One region of the Streptomyces sp. NPDC047706 genome, then DNA from elsewhere that is predicted to be linked to it. Evidence: predicted binding sites of a transcription regulator. Region 1 holds the regulator's gene; each other region holds the start of a gene.
The links. The regulator HrcA, encoded in region 1, represses chaperone genes, less so after heat shock. The targets are predictions, from matches to a motif close to TTNGCACTCNGNNNNNCNGAGTGCNAA.
Positions count from the first base shown of each region.

Region 2: a site for HrcA is predicted at 1,233-1,259, ahead of groES (co-chaperone GroES). Genes of this name have one in related genera too.
Region 3: a site for HrcA is predicted at 1,397-1,423, ahead of groL (chaperonin GroEL). Genes of this name have one in related genera too.

Region 1 is NZ_JBIDCW010000025.1:76,679-79,950, forward strand. Features, by position in the region: gene dnaJ (molecular chaperone DnaJ) at 1-712, opposite strand, end outside; gene hrcA (heat-inducible transcriptional repressor HrcA) at 713-1,729, opposite strand; gene ACGF8A_RS26690 (MBL fold metallo-hydrolase) at 1,892-2,626, shown strand; gene ACGF8A_RS26695 (DUF3097 domain-containing protein) at 2,656-3,272, shown strand, end outside.
Region 2 is NZ_JBIDCW010000007.1:97,657-100,928, forward strand. Features, by position in the region: gene ACGF8A_RS10785 (polysaccharide deacetylase family protein) at 1-342, shown strand, start outside; gene ACGF8A_RS10790 (polysaccharide deacetylase family protein) at 339-1,136, shown strand; gene groES (co-chaperone GroES) at 1,406-1,714, shown strand; gene groL (chaperonin GroEL) at 1,831-3,272, shown strand, end outside.
Region 3 is NZ_JBIDCW010000012.1:43,966-47,237, reverse strand. Features, by position in the region: gene groL (chaperonin GroEL) at 1-1,235, opposite strand, end outside; gene ACGF8A_RS16435 (cold-shock protein) at 1,618-1,821, opposite strand; gene ACGF8A_RS16430 (ubiquitin-like small modifier protein 1) at 2,274-2,549, opposite strand; gene thrC (threonine synthase) at 2,669-3,272, opposite strand, start outside.

The DNA of each region.
Region 1 (3,272 bases):
CGACCTCGCCCTCACCGGCGAGCTGGATGCGCGTGCCGTTGTCGACGCCGGCCGGGATCTTGACCGTCAGGGTGCGCCGCGACCGCACGCGGCCGTCGCCCGCGCACTCCGGGCACGGGTTCGGGACCACGGTGCCGAAGCCCTGGCACTGCGGGCACGGGCGCGAGGTCATGACCTGGCCCAGGAAGGACCGGGTGACCTGCGAGACCTCACCCCGGCCCCGGCACATGTCACACGTCTGCGCCGACGTGCCCGGCGCCGCGCCCTCGCCGCTGCACGTGGAGCAGACGATGGCCGTGTCGACCTGGATGTCCTTGGTCGTGCCGAAGGCCGCCTCGTCGAGCTCGACCTCGATACGGATCATGGCGTCCTGGCCACGGCGGGTACGCGAGCGGGGCCCGCGCTGCGACGCCGTACCGAAGAACGCGTCCATGATGTCCGAGAAGTTCCCGAAGCCACCCGCGCCGAAGCCGCCCGCGCCACCGGCGGCGGCCTGCGACAGAGGGTCACCGCCGAGGTCGTAGACCTGCTTCTTCTGCGGGTCGGAGAGCACCTCGTAAGCGGCGTTGATCTCCTTGAACCGCTCCTGGGTCTTCGGATCGGGGTTGACGTCCGGGTGCAGCTCGCGCGCGAGCCGCCGGAAGGCCTTCTTGATCTCTTCCTGCGACGCGTCGCGGCGCACGCCGAGGACGGCGTAGTAGTCCGTGGCCACTTACGACTCCGCCAGGATCTGTCCGACGTACCGTGCCACTGCGCGTACCGCTCCCATCGTTCCCGGGTAGTCCATGCGGGTCGGTCCGACCACGCCGAGCTTGGCAACCGCCTCGCCGCCCGAACCGTAGCCCACCGACACCACCGACGTGGAGTTGAGTCCCTCATGGGCGTTCTCGTGCCCGATGCGCACGGTCATGCCCGAATCCTTCGCCTCGCCAAGCAACTTGAGGAGCACGACCTGCTCCTCCAGCGCCTCCAGCACCGGCCGGATGGTGAGGGGGAAGTCATGTCCGAAGCGGGTGAGATTGGCCGTGCCGCCGATCACCAGCCGCTCCTCCGTCTCCTCGACGAGCGTCTCCAGCAGGGTGGAGAGCACCGTCTGGACCGTACCGCGGTCCTCGGCCTCGAATGCCTCCGCCAGATCCTGCACCAACTGGGGCACGTCTGTGAAACGGCGGCCCGCGACCCGGCTGTTCAGCCGCGCCCGCAGATCCGCCAGCGACGCCTCACCGAACGGGGCCGGGCAGTCGACCATCCGCTGCTCGACCCGCCCGGTGTCCGTGATCAGCACCAGCATCACACGCGCGGGCGCCATCGACAGCAGCTCCACGTGCCGCACGGTGGACCGCGTCAGCGACGGGTACTGCACGACCGCGACCTGCCGGGTGAGCTGCGCGAGCAGCCGCACCGTCCGGGTCACCACGTCGTCCAGGTCGACGGCGCCGTCGAGGAAGTTCTGGATCGCGCGCCGCTCCGGCGCGGTCAGCGGCTTGACCTCGGCGAGCTTGTCGACGAAGAGCCGGTAGCCCTTGTCGGTGGGGATGCGCCCGGCGCTGGTGTGCGGCTGGGCGATGAACCCCTCGTCCTCCAGCGCCGCCATGTCGTTGCGGACCGTCGCCGGGGAGACACCGAGGCTGTGCCGCTCGGTGAGCGCCTTGGAACCGACCGGCTCCTCCGTACCGACGTAGTCCTGGACGATCGCGCGCAGCACCTGCAGCCGTCGTTCACTGAGCATCCGCGCACACCTCCAGTACGTCGTCCCCTTGGCGCTCCCCCTGGCACTCGGCGCACACGAGTGCCAGCCTTACCGGCCCAGTGTACGGCCGCCGGGTACGCCCCCGGCAAGGCCGGTCCCGCCCGGTCGTGCCGGGCGGGGGCCTACGGCTAGCGTCGCCGTATGAGCGTGACTTGGGAAGAGGCGGGCTGGGAGCGGCTCGCGGGCGGCGTCGGGCGGTGCCGGCTCCCCCGCTGGGACTGCACGGTGGGGCTGGTGGCCGGCCGGGGCGCGGCGCTGCTGATCGACGCGGGGTCGAGCCTCGCGGAAGGGGCGGCGCTGCGGGCACGGGCGGAGGCGCTGGTGGGCGGGCGTGTGACCCATCTCGCGCTCACCCACCCCCACTTCGACCACGTTCTCGGCGTGGCGGCCTTCGCCGGCGCGGAGGTCTTCGGGGCGGTGGGCGTGGACGGGGTGCTCGGCGGCCGTCGCGGACGTGAGGAACTCCGCGCGGACGCCGTCCGCCACGGCCTGGCCGCGGCGACGGCCCAGGAGGCGGCCGACACGCTCGTTCCGCCCCGCCACCAAGTGTCGGGCGAGTGGACCCTCGACCTCGGTCCGGGGCGGCAGGTGCTGCTGGCGAACGTGGGCCCGGGGCACACGGCGTACGACCTGGTGGTCCTGGTGCCCGGCGACCCGGAGGTGGTGTTCTGCGGCGACCTGGTGGAGGAGTCCGGGGAGCCCCAGGCGGGCCAGGACGCGGTGCCCTCGCACTGGCCGGCCGCCCTGGACCGGCTGCTCGGCCTCGGCGGCGAGGACGCGCTGTACGTGCCCGGTCACGGTGCGGTCGTGGACGCCGCGTTCGTACGGCGTCAGCGCGACGCCCTGGCCGCACGCTTCGGCGTGTCGCACGGATGACGTAACGGGCTGTCCATATCGTCATGCGAATGCGCCAGTACTCTCCGGACCTGACCCCGCCGTGGAAGAAGCCGACGCCCGTCCCGGAGGTCGCCGCGGAGCCCGGCCTGGTGGTCGAGGAGCCAGGCACCGGCTTCTGCGGCGCCGTGATCCGCTGCGAGGCGGGCACGGTGACCCTGGAGGACCGCTTCGGCAAGCACCGGGTGTTCCCGCTGGAGCCGCGGGGCTTCCTGCTGGAGGGCAGGGTGGTGACACTCGTACGGCCGTCGGCCGGCCCGGCACGCCCCACCCGCACCGCGTCCGGTTCCGTCGCCGTCCCCGGCGCACGCGCGCGCGTGGCCCGAGCCGGCCGCATCTACGTCGAGGGGCGGCACGACGCCGAGCTCGTCGAGAAGGTCTGGGGCGACGACCTGCGCGTCGAGGGCGTGGTCGTGGAATACCTGGAGGGCGTCGACGACCTCCAGGCGATCGTGGAGTCCTTCGCGCCGGGCCCGGACGCACGGCTGGGCGTCCTCGTGGACCACCTGGTGCCGGGCACGAAGGAATGGCGGATCGCGCAGGCGGTGACCAGCGAGCACGCCCTGGTGGTGGGCCACCCGTACATCGACATCTGGGAGGCGGTGAAGCCCTCGGCCCTGGGGATCGC
Region 2 (3,272 bases), on a different contig from region 1:
GAGCAGAGGGACGAGATCTGCGGCATGCAGGACGTCATCGAGCAGCGCTACGGCAAACGCCCGCTCCTGTTCCGCCCGCCCTACGGCAACTACAACTCCGACACCCTGCACGCCGCCAAGGACTGCGGCATCACGCACGTCCCGCTGTGGAACGAGGAGGTCTTCGTCGACCGCTGGGACTACCGCGAGTGGGACCGCGACATCCACCCCGGCGACATCGTCCTCAGCCACTTCCGGGGCACGGACGACTGGGCGGGCGAGATGCCCGACATGATCCGCGTCTTCCTCGACAAGATCACGGCGAAGGGATACGCGGTGGGACGCCTGGAGGACTACCTGTGACTCGGCGCGGGTGGACGGCCGGGGCCGCGGTGCTGCTGGCCCTGCTCGCCGGCTGCGCCCTGCCCGACCCCCCGCGCGGGCGGTCCGCGGAGGCGGGGGCGGCACCCGGCTCGACCGCCACACAGCCCCCGCCGTACCGCCGCTGGGGGCTGTCCGCGCCGCTCTCCCCGCCGCCCTCGCCGCTGCGCCACCCCGCCAGGCCGGCGGACGGGCTCGCCCCGGTCCTGGACCGCATCACGACCTCCCGCAAGGTCGTCTTCCTCACCTTCGACGACGGCGCCGAGAAGGACCCGCGCTTCGTCGACATGGTCCGCGAACTGCGCCTGCCCGTCAGCATGTTCCTCACCGACAGCGTCGTCGGCCCCGGCTACGGCCACTTCGCGCGCCTGCGCTCGGTCGGCGCGAGCGTGCAGAACCACACCCTCGACCACGCCGCCCTGCGCGGGCTCCCGTACGCCGGGCAGCGCGCCGAGATCTGCGGTCAGCAGCAGAAACTCCGCGCCCGCTTCGGTGTCCGCCCGCATCTGTTCCGGCCGCCCTACGGCACGTACGACACGACGACCCGCAAGGCGGCCGCCGACTGCGGCATCACGGCGATCGTGCTCTGGCGCGCAACGATGAACGCCGCCGACCTCACCTTCACCAAGGGCCCCGCCCGCCTGCGCCCCGGCGACATCGTCTCGGTCCCCTCGACCGAGAGCCCCGAGCCCATGCTGCGCGAACGCACGGCCCGCCTGCTCCGCCGGGTCCAGGAGGCGGGCCTGACCGTGGGACGGCTGGAGGACTACCTCTGAGGGGAAGGCCGGGGAGTGCGGGGCGGCTCCGGGGCGCCCGGCACGCCGCGCGAACCGCCGTACGGGGGCGCCGTACGGCCGACGCGCCACGGGCAACTGGCACTCCGCTTGACCGAGTGCTAACCACAGTCATAGTCTCGGGTCTGGCACTCCCCACTGGAGAGTGCCAACACAGCGACGGGCAGGTCCGGCACCCGCGACGACGGATCGACCTGGTCGCCACCTCAGACAGTTAACCCCGTGAGATCTCCGAAGGGGGAGGTCGGATCGTGACGACCACCAGCTCCAAGGTTGCCATCAAGCCGCTCGAGGACCGCATCGTGGTCCAGCCGCTCGACGCCGAGCAGACCACCGCCTCTGGCCTGGTCATTCCGGACACCGCCAAGGAGAAGCCCCAGGAGGGCGTCGTCCTGGCCGTGGGCCCGGGCCGCTTCGAGGACGGCAACCGCCTTCCGCTCGACGTCGCCGTCGGCGATGTCGTTCTGTACAGCAAGTACGGCGGCACCGAGGTGAAGTACAGCGGCGAGGAGTACCTCGTCCTCTCGGCTCGCGACGTCCTCGCGATCATCGAGAAGTAGTTCACCCACAGCACACCGCTTTGAGCTGCGCCCCTGGCACCCGCGACCGATAACGAAGCCGGGCGTCCGGGGCGCAGTTCATTTACCGCAGACTTTCCGAGAGGGCTCCCGCTGCCATGGCGAAGATCCTGAAGTTCGACGAGGACGCCCGTCGCGCCCTCGAGCGCGGCGTCAACAAGCTCGCCGACACGGTGAAGGTGACGATCGGCCCCCGTGGCCGCAACGTCGTCATCGACAAGAAGTTCGGCGCCCCCACCATCACCAACGACGGCGTCACCATCGCCCGCGAGGTCGAGGTCGAGGACCCGTACGAGAACCTCGGCGCCCAGCTGGTGAAGGAGGTGGCGACCAAGACCAACGACATCGCGGGTGACGGTACGACCACCGCGACCGTCCTGGCCCAGGCGCTGGTTCGCGAGGGCCTGAAGAACGTCGCCGCCGGCGCCTCCCCGGCCGCCCTGAAGAAGGGCATCGACGCCGCGGTGAAGGCCGTCTCCGACGACCTGCTGGCCTCGGCCCGCCCGATCGACGAGAAGTCCGACATCGCCGCCGTCGCCGCGCTGTCCGCCCAGGACCAGCAGGTCGGCGAGCTGATCGCCGAGGCGATGGACAAGGTCGGCAAGGACGGTGTCATCACCGTCGAGGAGTCCAACACCTTCGGCCTGGAGCTGGACTTCACCGAGGGCATGGCCTTCGACAAGGGCTACCTGTCCCCGTACTTCGTGACGGACCAGGAGCGTATGGAGGCCGTCCTCGACGACCCGTACATCCTGATCCACCAGGGCAAGATCTCCGCGATCGCGGACCTCCTGCCGCTGCTGGAGAAGATCATCCAGTCCAACGCCTCGAAGCCGCTGCTGATCATCGCCGAGGACGTCGAGGGCGAGGCCCTCTCCACCCTCGTCGTGAACAAGATCCGCGGCACCTTCAACGCCACCGCGGTGAAGGCCCCCGGCTTCGGCGACCGCCGCAAGGCGATGCTCCAGGACATGGCGACCCTCACCGGCGCCACGGTCATCTCCGAGGAGGTCGGCCTCAAGCTCGACCAGGTCGGTCTGGACGTCCTCGGCTCCGCCCGCCGCGTCACCGTCACCAAGGACGACACCACGGTCGTCGACGGCGCCGGCAAGAAGGAGGACGTGGAGGGCCGCATCGCGCAGATCAAGGCCGAGATCGAGGCCACGGACTCCGACTGGGACCGCGAGAAGCTCCAGGAGCGCCTCGCGAAGCTGGCCGGCGGCGTGTGCGTGATCAAGGTCGGCGCCGCCACCGAGGTGGAGCTGAAGGAGAAGAAGCACCGTCTGGAGGACGCCATCTCCGCGACCCGCGCCGCGGTCGAGGAGGGCATCGTCTCCGGTGGTGGCTCCGCGCTCGTCCACGCCGTGAAGGTGCTGGACGACAACCTCGGCAAGGAGGGCGACGAGGCCACCGGTGTCGCCGTCGTCCGCCGCGCCGCCGTCGAGCCGCTGCGCTGGATCGCGGAGAACGCGGGCCTGGAGGGATACGTCATCGTCTCCAAGGTCGCCGAGCTGGAGAAGGGCAGCGGTTACAACGCCGC
Region 3 (3,272 bases), on a different contig from region 1:
CCGGCGACGATGCCCTCCTCGACGGCCGCCTTCGCGTTGCGGACGGCGTCCTCGATGCGGTGCTTGCGCTCCTTGAGCTCGACCTCGGTGGCGGCACCGGCCTTGATGACGGCCACGCCGCCGGCCAGCTTCGCCAGGCGCTCCTGGAGCTTCTCGCGGTCGTAGTCCGAGTCGCTGTTCTCGATCTCGGCACGGATCTGGTTGACGCGGCCCGCGACCTGGTCGGCGGAGCCGGCACCGTCGACGATGGTGGTCTCGTCCTTGGTGATGACGACCTTGCGGGCGCGGCCCAGGAGGTCCAGGGTCGCGTTCTCCAGCTTGAGGCCGACCTCCTCGGAGATGACCTCGCCGCCCGTGAGGATGGCGATGTCGCCGAGCATGGCCTTGCGGCGGTCACCGAAGCCCGGGGCCTTGACGGCGACGGACTTGAAGGTGCCACGGATCTTGTTGACGACCAGGGTCGACAGGGCCTCGCCCTCGACGTCCTCGGCGATGATCAGCAGCGGCTTGCCCGACTGCATGACCTTCTCCAGGAGCGGGAGCAGGTCCTTGACGTTGGAGATCTTGGAGTTGGCGATGAGGATGTAGGGGTCCTCGAGCGACGCCTCCATGCGCTCCATGTCCGTGGCGAAGTACGCCGAGATGTAGCCCTTGTCGAAGCGCATACCCTCGGTGAGCTCCAGCTCCAGACCGAAGGTCTGGGACTCCTCGACGGTGATGACGCCTTCCTTGCCGACCTTGTCCATGGCCTCGGCGATGAGCTCGCCGATCTGGGTGTCGGCGGCGGAGATGGAGGCCGTGGAGGCGATCTGCTCCTTGGTCTCGACCTCCTTGGCCTGGTCGAGCAGCGCGCCGGAGACGGCCTCGACGGCCTTCTCGATACCGCGCTTGAGGGCCATCGGGTTGGCACCGGCGGCCACGTTGCGCAGGCCCTCACGGACGAGCGCCTGGGCGAGGACGGTGGCGGTGGTCGTACCGTCGCCGGCGACGTCGTCCGTCTTCTTGGCGACTTCCTTGACCAGCTCGGCGCCGATCTTCTCGTACGGGTCCTCGAGCTCGATCTCCTTGGCGATGGAGACACCATCGTTGGTGATCGTGGGGGCGCCCCACTTCTTCTCGAGGACGACGTTGCGGCCCTTGGGGCCGAGCGTCACCTTCACGGCGTCCGCGAGCTGGTTCATGCCGCGCTCGAGGCCGCGCCGCGCCTCCTCGTCGAACGCGATGATCTTGGCCATGTGAAGTGGTCCCTCCAGGACTGGGGGTGATTCCTTCGGACCGCGCCCGCGCCCGCGACGGACGGCTCGCCTGCCTCGTGGTTCCTTGCCCCACCCGGCCTGCGGCCTCACCGACCCGGTCCTTCTTTGTCACTCTCACCTTCAGAGTGCTAACGCAATGATTAGCACTCGCCCCTGCCGAGTGCAAGCGCCTCCCCCGGATCCGGGCGGGGGCTCCGCCACCCGCGAACACCGGACGCGGCGCGGGGCGCCCCCGGACGGGCAAGCCGGGCAGGCGCCACGGCGGGCACCGGGCGGGCACGGGGCGCATGCCGAAGGGCCCGCCCCTCCGGAGAGGTACGGGCCCTGTCGGACAGAAACGTCACATTCGGTGGTCGCGCGCTTAAGCGGTGACGCGAACCATGTCGGCCTGCGGGCCCTTCTGGCCCTGCGAGATCTCGAACTCGACCCGCTGGCCCTCTTCGAGGGTCCGGTAGCCGTCCATCTGGATCGCGCTGTAGTGGACGAAGACGTCCGCACCACCGTCGACCGCGATGAAGCCGTACCCCTTCTCCGCGTTGAACCACTTGACGGTGCCCTGAGCCATGCCTAACTCCCCTATTACTGGCCCTTGCACAGATCCACACTTCGCGGATCCGGGTCAGACCTCGCCCCCTGTTCACCGGGGGCGTGCGCCGGAACGCGTCGACCGCGGCTGAATGTATCTGTCCAACTGCCGTCTGCAACAGGTCAATCGGACGAGAAATCTGGGCGCAGGCGGTCGGCAATTTAGGGATAATCTGCCCGAATTCTGGGCAAGTCGGGCTCCACAAAAGGAGCGAAAGGCGCAAAAGAGCCACACACTTTGGCTACTTCTCATCGCACCGGAGCCGGAACTCATATGCGTCCGGCATGTCGCGTCGCGACGCGTTCCCCAACTCTACCGCGCTCAACCACACTGAATTGCCCCCTCCGCTTCTCTCACGGAGGGGGCAATTCGATGAACATTGAGTAACCGGGGTTACTCACGGTAATGCGCGGGCGGTTCCGGCGGCCGGTTCAGCCTCCGGCGACCGCCGGAATGATGGACACGCCGGCGCCGTCCGGGGTCGCCGTCTCCAGCCCCTGCTCGAAGCGGACGTCGTCGTCGTTGACGTAGACGTTGACGAACCGGCGCAGCTTGCCCTGGTCGTCCAGGACCCGGGCGGCGATGCCGGTGTGGTTCTTCTCCAGGTCGTCGATCACCTCGGCGAGGGTCGCCCCGTCGGCGGTGACTTCGGCCTGGCCGCCGGTGTAGGTGCGCAGGATGGTCGGGATACGGACAGTGACGCTCACGTTGGACCTCCGGTCAGGGTGACGCCCCAGGGGGCGCGAGGCTGTGCTGAATGTGCGGCTGCCGCCGGTGGGCGCGACCGGCCCCCACCGGCGGCCCGCAGGCGACGTACAAAGCTCTCTTACGCGAGACCGGCCTCGCGGAACGAGTCGAGGCTGGGCCGGATCGTCGCCGTGAGTCCCGTACCCGCCACCGCGTCCAGAGTCTTCAGACCGTCACCGGTGTTGAGCACGACGGTGGTGAGCGACGGGTCCAGCGCCCCGTTCCCGACCAGCTTGCGCGTGACCCCGACGGTCACCCCGCCCGCGGTCTCCGCGAAGATCCCCTCGGTCCGCGCGAGCAGCTTGATCGCGTCCACGACCTGAGCGTCCGTCACGTCCTCCACCGCACCGCCGGTACGCCGCGCGATGTCCAGCACGTACGGCCCGTCGGCCGGGTTGCCGATGGCCAGCGACTTGGCGATGGTGTTCGGCTTCTGCGGCCGTACGACGTCGTGCCCCGCCTTGAACGCGGTCGACACCGGCGAGCAGCCCTCGGCCTGCGCCCCGAAGATCTTGTACGGCCCGTCCTCGACGAGACCGAGCTTGATCAGCTCCTGCAGCCCCTTGTCGATCTTCGTCAGCTGGGAGCCGGACGCGATCGGCACCACGATCTGGTCGGGCAGGCGCCAGCCGAGCTGCTCGCAGATCTCGTACGCCAGGGTCTTGGACCCCTCCGCGTAGTAC